Regions from separate parts of the Marinobacter sp. R17 genome, predicted to be linked through region 2. Evidence: predicted binding sites of a transcription regulator. Region 2 holds the regulator's gene; each other region holds the start of a gene.
The links. Region 2 encodes FliA, which starts transcription of late flagellar genes. Its sites were predicted from a motif close to CTAAAGTTTNNNNNNNNNNNGCCGNTAA; they were not measured.
Positions count from the first base shown of each region.

Region 1: EB809_RS11460 (flagellin) is a predicted target of FliA. The motif match lies at 2,132-2,159, and genes of this name have one in related genera.
Region 3: EB809_RS04740 (methyl-accepting chemotaxis protein) is a predicted target of FliA. The motif match lies at 1,632-1,659, and genes of this name have one in related genera.

Region 1 is NZ_RHGZ01000014.1:37,825-43,536, reverse strand. Features, by position in the region: gene EB809_RS11470 (hypothetical protein) at 1-299, opposite strand, end outside; gene EB809_RS11465 (flagellin) at 362-1,864, opposite strand; gene EB809_RS11460 (flagellin) at 2,248-3,693, shown strand; gene EB809_RS11455 (flagellar protein FlaG) at 3,766-4,191, shown strand; gene fliD (flagellar filament capping protein FliD) at 4,522-5,712, shown strand, end outside.
Region 2 is NZ_RHGZ01000002.1:116,740-122,451, forward strand. Features, by position in the region: gene flhA (flagellar biosynthesis protein FlhA) at 1-79, shown strand, start outside; gene flhF (flagellar biosynthesis protein FlhF) at 138-1,409, shown strand; gene EB809_RS02520 (MinD/ParA family protein) at 1,519-2,331, shown strand; gene EB809_RS02525 (RNA polymerase sigma factor FliA) at 2,399-3,142, shown strand; gene cheY (chemotaxis response regulator CheY) at 3,436-3,822, shown strand; gene EB809_RS02535 (protein phosphatase CheZ) at 3,840-4,625, shown strand; gene EB809_RS02540 (chemotaxis protein CheA) at 4,639-5,712, shown strand, end outside.
Region 3 is NZ_RHGZ01000004.1:124,760-130,471, forward strand. Features, by position in the region: gene EB809_RS04735 (flavin-containing monooxygenase) at 1-1,502, shown strand, start outside; gene EB809_RS04740 (methyl-accepting chemotaxis protein) at 1,721-2,947, shown strand; gene EB809_RS04745 (potassium channel family protein) at 2,954-3,415, opposite strand; gene EB809_RS04750 (MBL fold metallo-hydrolase) at 3,490-4,461, opposite strand; TPP riboswitch at 4,596-4,713, shown strand; gene EB809_RS04755 (sodium:solute symporter) at 4,703-5,712, shown strand, end outside.

The DNA.
Region 1 (5,712 bases), on a different contig from region 2:
GTTTTGTAGAAAATCAGCTTGCGGATTTCAAGGGTTTCCAACTCGAGCTTGGGAGAGCAGAGAAAACCCGTGATACATGTCGCAAGCCGTTGGACCGCATTTTGGTTGTCAAAGAAGCTGGCATCTTTATGCAATGGATAGATGCCGGGTGACCGGTGAGCACTTCCTTGCTGGGTCATGCGCTCACCACCAAGAACCGGATTGCCTTTTTCCATCGCATCGAGAATGTCGAACAGTTCTTTCTTGAAACCCGCGTCATCACGGGTAAACAGCTTCTTCTCGAGCGAGGCGATAGTCACATCGGGTCCTTATAAAGCGGAGGGAGAGGGGCGGCACTCTCGTGCCCCCCCAAAAGGCTAGTTTAGCCTTGCAGCAGCTGCAATACCTGCTGTGGTCGGGCGTTGGCCTGGGCCAGGATGGACAGGCCGGCCTGTTGCAGGACCTGCGTCCGCGCGAGCTCTGCGGTTTCCGCGGCAAAATCGGCGTCCTGGATCCTGGATCGGGCTGCCGTCAGGTTTTCCGAAGTGGTGCTCAGGTTCGCAATGGTGGATTCGAAGCGGGACTGGACCGCACCCAGATCCGCTCGGATACCGTTGACCACCGACAGGGCACCGTCAACGATTGAAATGGCGTCGTTGGCACCTTCTACCGTACTGATATCGATACTTGAGACCGTCTCTCGCTGTGCGCCGACAGGCGTGTCGGCCGCCACGTCAAAGAGTGAGCCGGCGGTGTTATCGATGTCGGATGTGACGGCGTAGGCGCCTGAAGACGAAAAGTCCACGGTGCCCGTCACGACCACAGAATCCTGGGTGGCATCGTCACCGATCAGATCGGTTGACGCGCCGCTACCCGTAACGCCAGCGACGGTCATGTTGCCAGGACCACTGTGGGAGAAGTTCTCGATCTGGATGTCTTTGCCCGCATCCTGGGTCAGAACGATCGTGTCATCCTGGACCTTGGCGTTGATGCCTGTCTGGCCGGCTGCCTTGTTGATCACCGATGCCAGTTCCGTCAGATCATTGGGGTCGTTGATGGACGCCGAGATTGTGGAGGTCTGCCCCCCTGAACTGAGATCGAAAGTGACCGTGCCGGCAGCGTTGGTGGTCAGCGTCGTTTCGGTACGGGCAGTTGCCGTGACACCGGTGCGTTCTTCTTCCTTATTGACCAGGGCCGCAATGTCCGCAGCCGATGAGCCCGCCGGGATCGCGATGTCGACTTGATCCAGGGCGCTGGCAACGGTCAGGTTCTGGGCGGCCACCGGATGGTTGGCTGCAGTGATGTTAGCGGCAACAGCAGACGGTGAGCCGGACCCGAGGTTATCCTGATCGTTGACGCTTTCGATCGAGTAGTTACCCAGGTCATCGTTGGTTGCGCCGGTGACCGAGACTGAAATGTTCTGGTTTTCGTTGGCGCCCACCTGGAAGGTCTGGGCCTGGAACGAACCGTCGAGGAGTTTCAGACCGTTGAATTCGGTCGTCTCCGCGACGCGTTGCAGCTCCTGCTTCAACTGGTTGACTTCGCTCTGCAGGGCCGCGCGATCCGAAGCGGAGTTGGTGGAGTTGGCAGACTGTACAGACAGCTCGCGAATCCGCTGCAGAATTTCGCCGGATTCGTCGAGGGCGCCCTCGGCCGTCTGTGCCAGGGAGATGCCGTCGTTAGCGTTGCGCACAGCCTGGTTAAGGCCTTTGATCTGCGACGTGAATCGCTCGGAAATCGCAAGACCGGCCGCGTCGTCCTTGGCGGAGTTGATACGAAGGCCTGAAGACAGACGTTGCAGGGCAGTGTCGGCGTCCCGTTGTGACGTGTTCAGGTTTCGCTGGGCATTCAGCGAGGCAATGTTCGTGTTGATAATCTGAGGCATATCGCTCTCCTTATTCAGAGAAGCCGGTAGCTCAGTGCCCGATCACAAGGACGCCCTGCCGGCCGTTATTCAGAAAAATTCATTCCTGAGCGGCACAAAGCGAAGGCCATGCCAATTTTGGGTTATGGCTTTTAACCAATTAATAAATATAAAAAAATTGTTACTAAGTAGCGTGACTAGTGGGCATGGGTGACGAGCTTTTGGCGGGGCGGCAAGGCAGGCTTTTGCCGCTTTTACAATCCTTAACAATAAAAACCGAAGTTTTTTCTAAAGGAACCGTAAGGGTCGCCGTTAAGCACTACAGCAGGGCGGCGCACCCAAACAAACGAGGACGGGCGCCAGACCTCTTCCAAGAGAAACATAGGTTTTATAGGAGAAGCATCATGGCTCTCGGTATCAACACTAACGTCGCTTCACTGTCCGCTCAGAACAACCTGAACAAATCCCAGTCTCTGTCGGATCAGGCTCTGGAGCGTCTGTCTTCTGGTCTTCGCATCAACTCCGCCAAGGACGATGCCGCGGGCCTGGCCATTTCCTCTCGCTTCGACGCGCAGATCCGCGGTCTGAACGTTGCCCAGCGCAACGCCAACGACGGCATCTCCCTGGCCCAGACCGCCGAAGGCGCTCTGGGCCAGGCTGGCGACCTGCTGCAGCGTATTCGTGAGCTGTCTGTACAGTCTGCCAACGACACCAACTCCTCCACCGACCGCAAGTCGCTGCAGGCTGAGGTGACCCAACTGCAGGCCGAGCTGAACCGTGTTGCTGACACCACCAACTTCAACGGCCGTACGCTGCTGAACGGTGATTTCACCAACTCCCAGTTCCAGGTCGGTGCGAACGCCAACCAGACCATCAACGTGTCCCTGGGCAGCGCGCGTGCTACCGATATCGGTAACTACACCGCCGATACCAGCAACGGCTCGCTGACGGGTAACCTGACTGCCGCAGCAAACTCTGCGCCGACAGGTAATGGTATTGCGGCCGGTAACATCACGGTTTCTGGTAATGGTGCAACGGAGCTGGCCGAGTTTGGTGCGAACGCTACAGCCAAGGATATCGCTGCATCTGTTAATGATCTGACATCGAAGACTGGCGTCAGTGCCGATGCCTACACAGAAGCCACTATCTCTGGTCTGAGTGCTGGAACGGTTTCTTTTGATCTGCAGGGCGAGAACAGCTCCGCCGTGACCATCTCCGCCACGGTTGAGTCTGGTGACAACAGTGCCTTGGTTACTGCCATCAACGATGCATCCGCAACCACCGGCATCACCGCTAGCCTCGACGATTCCGGTAACGTATTGCTCGAAAGTGATGCGGGTGATGACATCGTCATTGCAGATGCATCTGCGGATATCACAGTGACTTCAGCGGACGGCTCCTCAGAGAACCTGACGGCTGGTGGCACCGACAGCACCCGAGTGACTGGTGAAGTCGATTTCAGCTCCAGCTCTGCCTTCAGCATCGTAGGTAACGCTGCCGAAGTGGTAGATAGTACGGCCGAAAGTGGCCAGCTCCAAAGCGTCGCCGCAATCGACATCACCACGGCTGACGGTGCGAACGCTGCGATCGACACCATCGACGCCGCCCTGACATCCATCAACAGCCAGCGCGCTGACCTGGGTGCGATTCAGAACCGCTTCTCATCGACCATCGATGCGATTGCGACCACTTCTGAGAACCTGTCCGCTGCGCAAAGCCGGATCCTGGACGCGGACTTCGCCGCTGAAACCGCGAAGCTGTCCAAGTCCCAGGTCCTCCAGCAGGCTGGTATCTCTGTCCTGGCGCAGGCTAACGCCCGCCCGCAGCAGGTCCTGTCCCTCCTGCAGTAACAGGGATAGCACGGTAACGGCCGGTCCCCTCGGGGGCCGGCTTTACGCCGTATGAGGATAGCGAGGTGAGCTATGACTGACGTAAACCTGAACAGCCCGGATTTGAAGCTGGTTCGCTCCAGTGAACAAGCTCCGGCTCGGGCGTCTGCGTCACCTCAGGCAGAAGGAAGCAAGCCTTCCGCTCGAGCCCAGGATACTTCCAACGTTGTGTCGCTTGACCAGTCGCAGCAGCCTACAAAAGTGCAGCGGATGGAAAAGCAGGAGGAAGCCCAGAGGGAATCTCTTGATCAAGCCGTTTCCCGCCTCAACGATTTTGTCCAGACGGTACAGCGAGACCTGCAGTTTGAGGTCGACAATGACTCCGGCAAGACGATCGTGCGCGTGGTGGATCAGCAAACGGAAAAAGTGATTCGGCAGATTCCGGATGATGTGGCTTTGAGGTTGGCCGAAAATTTGCAGCAGGATGAACCGCTGACGTTATTCAATATCGAAGTGTAGGCGCTTGCCGCCTCTCAATCCGGTCACGAGTAACGGAATTTCAGCACCGCCGCCTTCGCGAGAAGCCGGCGGTGTTCTGCGTTAAGGGCGCTTTGCTGAAGATCGTGAATAATCTGTGGCGTCAATAGGTTGGGGCGAGTGGGAACCACGAGAGCTGACCAAGAGTGCGACCAGAGGGCCAGACGGTCTATCCTGGTTATCGACGGTCCTGGATGCCGGGTCTCGGATACATGTTGTTACAAATTGGCGGTCGTAACTGGCAAAGTTTTGCCGCTTCTGGCCGATAAGCGTACAAATGGATAAGGCAGCCTTCTTGGGGAGGCGATCGATATGGCTAACATTTCTTCATTGGGGATTGGTTCCGGCGTACTGACGTCTGACCTGGTGGACCAACTGGTAGAAGCCGAGCAGAAGCCGACGGCAAACCGGTTGGACAGCAAGGAAAAGGAAACCGAGGCCCTGATATCCGCTTACGGGACACTGCGCAGCGCTATCACGGAACTGCGGCTGCCCATGCGCCAGCTGAGTTCGGTCGACAATCTGAAAGCCTTTTCCGCAACGTCATCCAGTGAGGATGTCGAAGTCTCTGTGGACAGCGCATCCGCCAGCCGCGGCAACTACACCATCCAGGTCGACAGTCTGGCGCAGGCCCAGTCTCTGGCATCCGGCACGTTCGAAGATAAGGACGGCACCGCTATCGGCACGGGTCGGATTAGCCTGAGTGTGGGCGGCGAAGTCAAAAACATCGATATCGACAGCTCGAACAACACTCTGCAGGGCATCGCCGATGCCATCAATGATGCGGATATTGGCGCCAGCGCTGGGGTGATCGATACGGGTAATGGCTATCGTCTGGTGTTGTCTTCAGATGAAACCGGCACCGACAACGCCATCCGTATTTCGGTCAACGATGGCGACGGCAACAACACCGACGGTTCCGGGCTGTCGCAGTTCGTCTTCAATGACACCACCCAGAACCTGACCGAGACCGTGGCCGCGCAAGATGCGGTCGTTCAGGTCAACGGCATTACCATCACTCGGTCCTCCAACACCATCGAAAACGTGGTCGACGGGCTTACGTTTGATGTGAAGGCGGAAGGTGCCACCTCAACGGTCAAGGTTACCCAGGACACCGGGGCCGTGGCCGATCGGGTTCAGTCTTTCGTCGACAAGTTCAACGCGCTGCAGCAAACCATTCAGGGGCTGGCCGGCTACAATGCCGAAACCCAGCAGGGCGGCCTGCTGTCCGGCGATGACACCGTTCGCAATATCCAGAATCAGCTGCGCAACATGCTGACGGGCGTCGTCCCCGGTCTCGAGGATGCCGGCGTACGCTCTCTTGCCGATGTGGGGATCACCACAGACTACAAGACCGGACAGCTGAGCTTTGATGCCAGCAAGTTCCAGACGCAGCTTGAGAAATACCCGGATGACGTTGCCGCTTTGTTCGGCGAACAGGGGCGGGCATCCGATTCCCAGGTGGAGTTCATCAGCAGCAACGTGAATACCGAGCCTGGTGAA
Region 2 (5,712 bases):
ACGCCTGCACGTCCTGTCTTACCAGGAAGTGCCGGACAACAAGCAGATTACGATTGTCGCGTCGGTGGGCCAGCAGTGAGGCTCGCCCAGCAACAGCAAGGCGTCGCGGGCCGCGGCGCCACCGGAGGTAGGTCATCATGAAGGTTAAACGGTTTTTTGCTCCAACCATGGCGGAAGCCCTGAAGATGGTTCGCCTGGAGATGGGAGAGGATGCCGTCATCCTGTCGAACCGGCGCGTGGACGGGGGCGTCGAAATTGTGACGGCTCTCGACTATGACGAAAATCTGGCGCGCCAGCGTCTGGGCACCGCCGCGGTCGAAGCCACCAATGGCGCCCGGCTGGCCGAAATGCAGGCGGAACAACATCGCCGCCTGGAGGAAGAACTCGGCCGCTCGCGGGACCGTATCCGGGAAATTCGTGAAAAGCGCCAACCCCGTGAGCAGGACATTCTTGATTTCACCACGCCGGAACCGGCGGCTGCCGAACCCGCTCAGGACGCCACCCATGCGGCCCTCGAAGCCATGCGGGCGGAAATCCATTCGCTGCGGGATATGGTCAACGAGCGTCGTTCTCCGGCCGCTGCAAATGGACCGGCAAACGACCCGGTGGACGCGAGTCAGCAGCGCCTGATGGAGCGACTGGAAGAGTACGGACTGTCCCACACGCTGGCCTCCACGCTGTCTCGTAACGCGGCTGGTGTTCGACTGGAAGAGGGCTGGAAGCGGGCGTTGCGCACGCTGGCGGCCGGCCTGCGCACCCAGCAGCAGGAACTGGTCGAGCAGGGTGGTCTGGTCGCGTTGGTGGGCCCCACTGGCTCTGGCAAGACCACCACCATCGGCAAGATGGCGGCGCGTTATGTCCTGGAGCACGGCGCCGATTCCCTGGCGCTGGTCACCACCGACCGTTATCGGATCGCGGCACATGAGCATCTGTTTGTATTCGGTCGCATCCTGAACGTGCCGGTGCGGGTGGTGGATGAGAGCCATTCCCTGGACCAGATCCTCGATGACCTGTCCGATAAACGCCTGGTTCTGATCGACACGGCGGGCCTGACCCATTCCGATCGCGGCCACCAGGAACAGCTTGAGGAGCTGGCTGCAAGCCGGCATCCGGTCAAGCCTTACCTGGTGCTGGCAGCCACCAGCCAGCCTCGCATTATGAAATCCACGTGGCATTGCTATAAGATGGCGAATCCGGCCGGGTGTATCATGACCAAACTGGATGAAGCCCTGACACTCGGCGAGGTGCTAGGCTTTGCCATGGAAACGGGTCTTCGGGTGGCGTATTACACCGATGGGCAGCGCATCCCCGAGGACATTCATCCGGCACAGGCGGCTCCACTGGTCAGACTGGGTGTGGAGCGTCTGAAACAGGTTCGGGAAACCGCTGTGGTTGCAGCCGGCGCCTGAGGCCCGGGAGTCCGCCGGAACAGCCGCAGGGCGTTCATGGGCTCCACTATCGAGCCGGTTATCAACCGGCCATCCTTATCAAGAGTTGTCGTGAGAGACTGTATCCGGCATGAGTAGAGTTAACCCGGTCCAGGTGATCGCCGTCTCAGGTGGCAAGGGCGGCGTTGGCAAGAGCAACGTTTCGGTCAACCTGGCTATTGCACTGGCACAGATGGGGCGTCGGGTGGTGGTTCTGGATGCCGATCTGGGGCTGGCCAACATCGACGTCCTGCTGGGTATCACTGCGAACCACAATCTCAATGATGTGCTGAACGGCGAGTGCGACCTGCGCGATGTCCTGGTCGACGGCCCGGGCGGCATCAAGATCGTTCCCGCCTCGTCCGGCACCCAGCGGATGACCCAGCTGACGCCCATGGAGCACGCTGGCCTGATCAACGCCTTCAGCGAACTGGGCGATCAGATCGACGTGTTGATCGTTGACACCGCTGCCGGCATTTCCGAATCGGTGGTCAGCTTCCTGCGGGCGTCTCAGGAATTGCTGCTGGTGGTCTGCGACGAGCCCACTTCCATTACCGATGCCTACGCGCTGATCAAGCTCATGAACCGGGACTACGGGGTGAACCGGTTTCGCATCCTTGCCAACCAGGTTCGCAACGAGCAGGAAGGCAAGCATCTGTTTGGGAAACTGACCCGGGTTACCGAGCGATTTCTGGATGTTGCGCTACAATATGTGGGCATCGTCCCTTACGACGAAGCCGTCAAAAAAGCGGTACAACGGCAGCGTGCGGTGCTTGACGCTTACCCACGCGCCAAGGCCTCGCTGGCGATCAAGGCGCTGGCCCAGCAGGTGGACAACTGGCCGCTCCCGTCTTCTCCACGGGGGCATCTCGAATTTTTCGTTGAGCGCCTGGTGGACGCCTGATGGAGTACCCTGACCGACAGGTGGCGTGGTATGACGGTCGATTGAAACACACGGGTAATCCGGATTGATGACGTTGGCAAAAGGCCTGGGAATCTACCAACAGACGAGCTCGCGCAAATCGGCCCATCAACTGGTCGAGGATCATGCGCCGCTGGTGAAAAAGATCGCGTTGCATGTGTTGGCGCGATTGCCCGCCTCTGTCCAGCTTGAAGACCTGATGCAAGCCGGCATGATCGGCCTTCTCGAGGCCGCTCAGAAGTACGACGCCGGCAAAGGCGCTTCCTTTGAAACCTATGCGGGTATCCGCATTCGCGGTGCCATTGTGGATGAGATTCGCAAGGGCGACTGGGTGCCGCGTTCCGTCCACCGCAATTCCCGTCGCATCGCCCAGGCGATCAAGGCCGTCGAAGACCGGACCGGGCGCGAGGCTCAGGATCACGAAGTCGCCGACGAGCTGGACATGACCCTGCCGGAGTACCATGCCTGCCTGGCCGATTCCAACAGCGGCCGTCTTTTTAGTCTGGATGAGCTAAATGAATCGGGAGAGCTGCCGATAGACAATGAAGAGGCCGTGCCCGATCGTCCGTTCGAAGAGCTGTCGGCAGCCGGATTCCAGCGCAGTCTGGCCGAGGCGATCGCGGCGCTGCCGGAGCGGGAAAAGCTGGTGTTGAGTCTGTATTACCAGGAAGAGCTGAACCTGAAAGAAATCGGCGCCGTCATCGGTGTCAGTGAAAGTCGGGTCAGCCAGATTCACAGTCAGGCGGCATTGCGCCTGAAATCACGTCTGACGGATTGGCAGGAAGCCCGTTAGCCACGCCGTTCAAAGCCGGTTCGCAAAACACCGGTGGAGCAGGGCAGAATGGGCGGACGCGCCACATCAGGCGCGACAAGCAAAAAGTTGACATCGAATTCCGGGAGCTTGTGGTCAGCGTTGATGCCCAGGCTACGATCCCGGAACTGTAGTTTTTGGTAACGGACGCTTTACAGCGGGCGTTGACGCGACAGAATAGGCGGTGCTTTCAGTGGCGCCGGTATCGTATGGATTGCCGGACACTGAACTGGACGCTGGATTGGTATTCCGGGCTGTAATGATTGGAGGTCCCTTTGGACAAAAACATGAAAATTCTGATCGTGGATGACTTCTCCACGATGCGACGGATCATCAAGAATCTGCTTCGCGACCTCGGTTTCACCAATACTGACGAGGCGGATGACGGCAACACCGCGCTGCCCATGCTCAAGAGTGGCAAATACGATTTTCTGGTCACCGACTGGAACATGCCGGGCATGTCCGGATTTGAACTGCTGCAGGCCGTTCGCGCGGACGAGAACCTCAAGAACCTGCCGATCCTGATGGTGACGGCGGAAGCCAAGCGTGACCAGATCGTGGCGGCGGCTCAGGCCGGCGTTAACGGTTACGTCGTGAAGCCGTTTACGGCGGCTGTCCTGAAGGAAAAGATCGAGAAGATTTTCGAACGCATCCAGTCCTGAGTATCAGAGCGCCAATCATGGGCACAAAAAAAGACAAGGCCGGCTCCCTCGATCCCGATGTCGTTGAGAAGCTGCAGCACCAGGCGGAAGAACTGAAGCAACAGGTGGACGCCGGCGATTACGCCGCGGCGATGCGCCTGATTAATGAACTGAATGATGTCCGGGACCAGAGCCTTTACCGTGAGGTTGGCCGGTTGACCCGCAGCCTCCACGAGGCCATTCGCAACTTCAATATCGATCCGCAGAACCCGGAGCAGCAGGAAGCCCTGTCCAAGATCACGGACGCTTCCGACCGGTTGGCGTACGTGGTGGACATGACCAGTCAGGCCGCCAACCGCACCATGGACATCGTGGAAGAGGCGATGCCCAAGGCCAACAGCCTGCGGGAGCAGGCCGTCGCGCTGCGAGCCGACTGGCACAAGCTGCGCCGCCGGCAAATCGGCGCCGGCGAATTCCGCGAGCTGTACAACCGGATCGACAACTTCTTCGAACAAACGGCCAGCGATGCGGAAGCCCTTTACGGCAACCTGTCCGAGATCCTGCTGGCGCAGGACTTCCAGGACCTGACCGGTCAGGTCATCCAGAAGGTCACGGCGCTGGTCAAGGAAGTGGAAGAACACCTGCTCAGCCTGGTGGTCATGGCCAGCCATGTCGATGAAATCACCGGCACTGTCCATGATATCGGCGAAACAACGACAACAATCGAAAAAGGCGAAGGCCCTCAAATGAACGCCAAAGAGCGTGAGGATGTCGTATCCGGCCAGGATGATGTCGATGACCTCCTGTCCAGCCTTGGTTTTTGAGTGAGGACACTGCATGGCGCTTGATGCTGACGAAGAAATTCTCCAGGACTTCCTGGTAGAGGCTGGTGAAATACTCGAAAAGCTGTCCGAACAGCTGGTGGATCTGGAGCAGAATCCGGATAACGGGGATCTGCTGAACGCGATCTTCCGTGGGTTCCACACCGTCAAGGGTGGTGCCGGCTTCCTGCAGCTTGAAGCGCTGGTCAATTGTTGTCATTCGGCGGAAAACGTCTTTGACACCCTGCGTAACCACAAGCGCCGGGTCGACTCCGATCTCATGGACGTGGTCCTCGAAGCCCTGGACAACGTCAATGCCATGTTTGACCAGGTACGCAACCGGGAGGAACCGACACCGGCCGATCCGGCATTGATCGAGGCGCTGGATGCCCTGGCGTTGCCCGAAGGTGAGGCCCCCGCCGCACCCGAGCCGGAGGCAGCTCCCAAGCCTGAACCGGCGGCTGAAGCCGGCGGCCATGCGGACCAGGGTGATATCACCGACGAAGAATTCGAGCAGTTGCTGGATGCCCTTGAGGATGAGAAATCTTCATCCGGCGACAGCAGCGGCGGCGATCAGATCACCGACGACGAGTTCGAGAACCTGCTGGATGAGCTGCACGGCAGGGGCCAGCACAGCGGCAAGCCGGCAGAGGATGACAAACCCGCCGCTACCGGACATGCCGGCGACAGCGGCGGCGATGAAATCACCGACGATGAGTTCGAGAGTCTGCTCGATGACCTCCACGGCAAGGGGCAATTCAAGGGCTCCGTCGAATCGGAGTCGAAGGGTGGGGGTTCATCGGATGCGGCCGCCAAGACGGCCGGTGGCGATGAGCTGATTACTGACGACGAATTCGAGAACCTGCTGGACGAACTGCACGGCTCCGGCAAAGGCCCCGGTGTCCCGGGCGTCAGCCAGCCGGCGGCGAAGAAACCGGAACCGGCACCGGCGCCCAAGAAGGCTGAGAAACCGGCGGCTCCCGCCAATAAGGACGAGAATAAATCGCCCGCCACCCCGGCCGTTCCACAGCGGGACACCCAGCCGGCTGCCGAAACCACCGTGCGCGTGGACACCAAACGCCTCGACGAC
Region 3 (5,712 bases), on a different contig from region 2:
TGGCCAACACGCATTTCGACGTCCTGATTGTCGGCGCCGGCATTTCCGGCATCGGCGCCGCCTATCACCTGCAGACTCACTGCCCCGACAAGCGCTACGCCATTCTGGAAGGTCGCGACAACATGGGCGGCACCTGGGACCTGTTCCGCTATCCGGGCATCCGCTCCGACTCGGACATGTACACCCTCGGCTTCAGCTTCCGGCCCTGGCGCCAGGGCAAAGCCATCGCCGACGGACCGTCGATCCTGGACTACCTCAAGAACACGGCCACAGAAAACGGCATCAATCAACAGATCCGTTACAACCACTGGGTGACCCACTACGATTGGTCCAGCGAGAACGCCACCTGGACGGTGACGGCGAAAAACCAGAAGACCGGACGCCCGGTCAAACTGACCTGCAACTTCCTGCTCAACTGCTCCGGCTATTACCGCTACGACCAGGGTTACATGCCGGACTTCCCGGGCATCAAGCAGTTCAAGGGTCAGGTGATACATCCCCAGCACTGGCCGGAAGATCTGGATTACACCGGCAAGCGGGTGGTGGTGATCGGCAGTGGCGCCACAGCCGTGACCCTGGTGCCGTCGATGGCGGACAAGGCGAAGCAGGTCACCATGCTGCAGCGCTCGCCCACCTACATCCTGTCGCTGCCGGATGTAGACTTGATCGCCCGCTGGCTGAACCGCCTGCTCCCGGCCAAGGCGGCCTACCAGATCACCCGCTGGAAGAACGTGTCCATGCAGACGCTGTTCTACCAGGCCTGCCGGCGCTACCCGAAGCTGATGCGTCGCGTATTGCGCCAGCACCTGAAATCCCAGCTGGGTAAAGACTTCGATATCGATACCCACTTCAACCCCAGCTACAACCCCTGGGACCAGCGCCTGTGCCTGGTGCCCAACGGCGACCTGTTCCGGGCCCTGCGCAAGGGCGACGCGGACATCGTCACCGACCACATCGACACCTTCACCGAGAACGGCATTCGCCTGAAGTCCGGCCAGGAACTGGAAGCGGACATCGTGATTTCCGCCACCGGCCTCAACCTGGTGACCCTCGGGGGCGCCGAGCTGCATGTGGACGGGCAGCTGATCCAGCCCAACGAGACCATGGGCTACAAAGGCATGATGCTCAGCAACGTGCCCAACCTGGCCATGGTGGTGGGGTACACCAACGCCTCCTGGACCCTCAAGGCGGACCTGACCAGCGAGTACGTCTGCCGCCTGCTGCAGCACATGGACAGCCAGGGCTACGACACGGTGACCCCGGTGGTCAGCGGCGACGTGGAAGAGGAGCCTTTCCTGGACCTCAACGCGGGTTACGTCCTCCGGGCGCTGGAGCACCTACCCAAGCAGGGTGACCGCAAACCCTGGAAGCTGTACCAGAATTACCTGCTGGATCTGATCAACCTGCGTTACGGCAAGGTGGACGACGACGCCCTGGTCTTCTCCCTGGCTGGTCAAACGGCCGGTCAGCCGGACCAACTGGCCACCGCCCAACAGGCCTGATCCCGCCGCCGGCAACCACCGCCCGGTTGCCGGCATTTCCCTTTTCCTTGATTCAGAACAAGGCCATCCCACCCGATTCTGCTAGTGTCCCGTGGACCGTTGTTTTATTGACCTTTTGCGTCTTTCCCACTGAAGATTCAGGCTCGCCTGTCGATAACCCCAAAGGACTGACAGGAAGGACCTGTTTCGGTGCTGTCACTGGAGAAACCCGGACGCCTATGATGAGCCTGCTGAAGAACGCCCGTCTCAAATACAAATTCTGGTTGCTCAACAACGTCGTATTGGCGGTGATGCTGTTGCTGGTGTTGTTTGCCATGTCGCGCATGGCCGATGCGACCGGGCAGCCCCTCAGCGTCATCGTCAGCGATCATGCAGCCGCTTTCGCCGGCGTCGTGGTGGTGCTGATGATCTTCGAAATGGCCTGCTCCCAGCTGTTGATCAGCTTTATCGAGCGCCACGTGCACCGACTCAAGGACACCATGGTGGAGGTTCAGGCCAGCGGCAACCTGAGCCTGCGCGCCCCGGTGGATTCCACCGACGAGATCGGCGCCATGGGCGAGGCGTTCAACGCCATGCAGGCCCGTACCGGTCGCGTGGTGAGCAGTATGAAGGCCGCCATCCAGCGACTCGAAAGTGAAGTCGCCGCGCTGACCGAAGCCGCCGAGCGCAGCCGGGACGAACTCAAACGCCAACAGACCGGTACCGACCGCTCTGCCGAGGCCATCCAGGCCATGCTGGAAAGCTTCCGTGGCATTGCCGGGCAGGCGGATGCGGCCAAGGAGCTGTCCCATGAGGCACGCCGTGCCGCGGTCGAGGGCAGTGAACGGGTGGCCCAGTCTTCCCGCTCCATCCAGCAACTGGCCGACGTCATCCAGAAATCCGCGGGCAGCGTGGAAGCGCTGGCCGAGAACAGCCGGGAAATCGGCAGTGCCGTCACCGAAATCCAGGGGATCGCTGAGCAGACCAACCTGTTGGCGTTGAATGCCGCGATCGAGGCCGCCCGGGCGGGCGATCAGGGTCGGGGCTTTGCGGTGGTTGCCGACGAAGTGCGAAAGCTGGCCCAGCGGGTGCAGGATTCCACCGAACAGATCCAGGGCACCATCGACCGGCTGTTGGGCACCATGGGCGAAGCCGTCCAGCAGATGAACACCAGCTCCGTGGACGCCAGCCGCTGCGTGGAAGAAGCCGACGCCGGCGCCGCCGCGCTGCAGGAAATCAGCGCCATGGTGCTGCGCATCGACGACACCAACCAGGACATCGCCGACGTGTCCGCCCAGCAGACCTCGGCCACCGACGAGGTGCAGCAGAACGTCCAGTGCATCCGCGAAACCACCCAGGCGATGGTCAATCAGCTGGTGGAAAGCGCCGACATGAGCCGGCGCCTGCGGGAACTCATCCGGGAACTGGAAAGCGCCGCGGCGCAGGTGTCGGTGGAGGACGCCTGAGCCGGATCAGCGACCGGGCTTCCAGGAGCGCTGCATTTCCAGGAACAGGAACGAGGCGCTCCAGGTGATCAGCACCAGCCCGGTCAGTGCCTCGATCCCGCACAGGAAGCGAATCGGTCCAAACGGCTCGATGTCACCAAAGCCCACGGTGGTGTAGGTGGTGAGCGAGAAGTAGACACAGTCCAGTAGCGTGCCGGAGAAATTGCCTGCCAGGTGCCCCCAGTAAGGCGACGCGTTCATCCAGTAATACACAACGCCAAACAGCCAGACTTCCACCATGTGCGCCAGCATGGCGCCGCCCACTCCGACCACGATGCGGAAATGATGGGGAATACCCAGCCGCGGTATGTAGCGGTTGAGCAAAGACAGCCCCCGGAAATGCACCAGCACCGCGATAGCCGTGACGAGCGTGTTGAGCGCCACCATGAGCGCCAGGGACACATCCGGTAAGTCCAGGGATTCGGGCATCCGTTTTCACTCCTGCCTGTCACCGGCCCAGCTTAAAGGGGACGGCGACCGGAAGCGAGACACCCCTGCGGCGATCAACCACAGCCCTCGACACATTCGCCGCCGGCGTCAAATGCCATGGTGCGGCCGCTCAGCGGCACATGCACCGGCACGTCGGACGCCTGAATAAACGCGTCGGTCCGCGTCCCCGGCCGGACCTTGCCCTTTTCCGTCGCCGGCTCATTGGCGTGGGATGGAATCACGCTGGCGGGCTTGACCATCTCGTTGATCACGTGGGCCGCTTCCTCTGGCCCGGTCGTGTAGGTGTCCCCAATGTTAATGACCGCCAGCTTGGCCCCGTAGTAGTCGTGCACCACGGCTTCCTGATCCGCGGTGATGCCGGTATCGCCGGACAGGTAGACCACCAGGCCGTTCGTGAACGTCAGTACGTAACCGGTGGGCGGGCCGACATAGGCGGTCAGCCCCGCCGCCGAGAGGATCTTGCCCATCTGCCCATCGATAAAGGCCGGCGACAGGCCGTTGCTGTGCACCGCCGGCACCGTGGTGATCCCCACGCCGCCTTCCTCCACATGGGCACCGAAGCGAACCAGCACCGAAGCCTTCGGGTCGCCGTCCGCCGCTTTCAGTCGCCCGGCAAAGAAACTCGCCATTTCACTGCCCGTTACGATCCGGGCGTTCTTCTTGACCGCAATCTTGACGCTGTTGGACAGCGGCGCGTCGTCTTCGGAGGCCGCCGGTGAGGCACAGCTGCCGGCGTTGGGTTCCGGAATGTGCCGGTCACCCAGATGGTCGCCGTGAACGTGGCTGACCAGGACCACGTCGATGTTGCCCAGGCGCGGGTCATCGGCCCCGGCGACCGTGCGGCCGGCGTCATACAGGATGCGCGTACCATTGGGGTCTTCGAACACCAGGGCCCGGTCGAGAACGCAGAACTCGCCGTCCTGACCGCCCAGTGGCGTGACGCGGACCGTATCGGCGGCACGCGCCACCGGCGTTACCAGTGCCAGCAAGGCGAGAGATACAAGGCTGTTTCGAATGAGGTGCATGAGCAGTCTCCCTGGGAATCAGAATCCATCGGTGTGTCGCTAATGCTACGTGGGTCGAAGTAAAGCCGATGTTTCGCCAATCGATTGCGACTTTGAACTATGTCAGTATGGTCGCCGAAAACCCATTCCACACATTTTGTCGCCAGGGGAGTCCACCGCACGCCGGCGGGCTGAGAATACGACGGGAAACCGTCCAAACCCTGGAACCTGATCCGGTTCATACCGGCGGAGGAAGTGCGACGTGATCATCACCGTAGCGGCCGTTGCCGCCGCATTGCTTGTCTTTACCTGGTTGGGCCTGCGCGCCCGTTTCGCGGATGGCGGCCTGGACGACTACGTCACCGCCCGCAACTCCCAGGGCGCCCAGGCTCTGGGGCTGTCCTTCCTGGCCTCCGGCATGGGCGGCTGGATCCTGTTTGCCCCGCCCGAAGTGGGGGCCATGGTGGGCCCAATTGCGCTGGCCGGCTACGCCGTCGGGGCGGCGCTGCCGTTCCTGGTGTTCGCGGCCTGCGGCCCGGCCATCCGGCGTCACCTGCCCGAAGGCCGCAGCATCGGCGAATTCGCCCAGGCCTGCTTCGGCACCGGCGTGCGCCGCTGGGTAGCCCTGATTTCCGTGCTCTACATGCTGTGTTTCCTGACCGCCGAACTCACGGCCGTGGGCGCCATCACCGGCCTGCTCACGGACCTCAACGGCAACCTCGCCATCCTCGGCGTGGCGATCACCACGCTGGTCTACACTGCCTGGGGCGGCTTGCGGGCGAGCCTGGTGACCGATCGCTGGCAGGGTCTGTTGCTGATCGCGCTGATCCTGCTGGTCGGGGCGGTGGCGATCCCGGCCTTGCCGGACGCGTCGGCCTCGGCCAGTCAGCCCCAGGTCCCGGTAGCGGATGCCCTGGCCGTGGCCCTGACCCTGGTGATCGCGGTGACCGCGGCCAACCTGTTCCATCAGGGCTACTGGCAACGGCTCTGGGCTGCGAAGGACGGCGCTGCCTTGGGTCGCGGAGCCATTCTGGGCGGTGTGACCACCGTACTGGTGGTGGCCCTGGTCGGTGGGCTTGGCATCGCCGCCGCGTTGAGTGGTGCCGACCTCGGCTCGCCGCCGATTCCGTTCTTCGCCCTGCTGCACAGCGCGCCGGCCTGGCTGGCGACTGTCGCGCTGGTCCTGGCTCTCACGCTGGTCGCGTCGTCGGTCGACACGTTGCAGAATGGCCTGGCGTCGCTGGCGGTCACCGAAAAGCGCGGCCTGTCCCT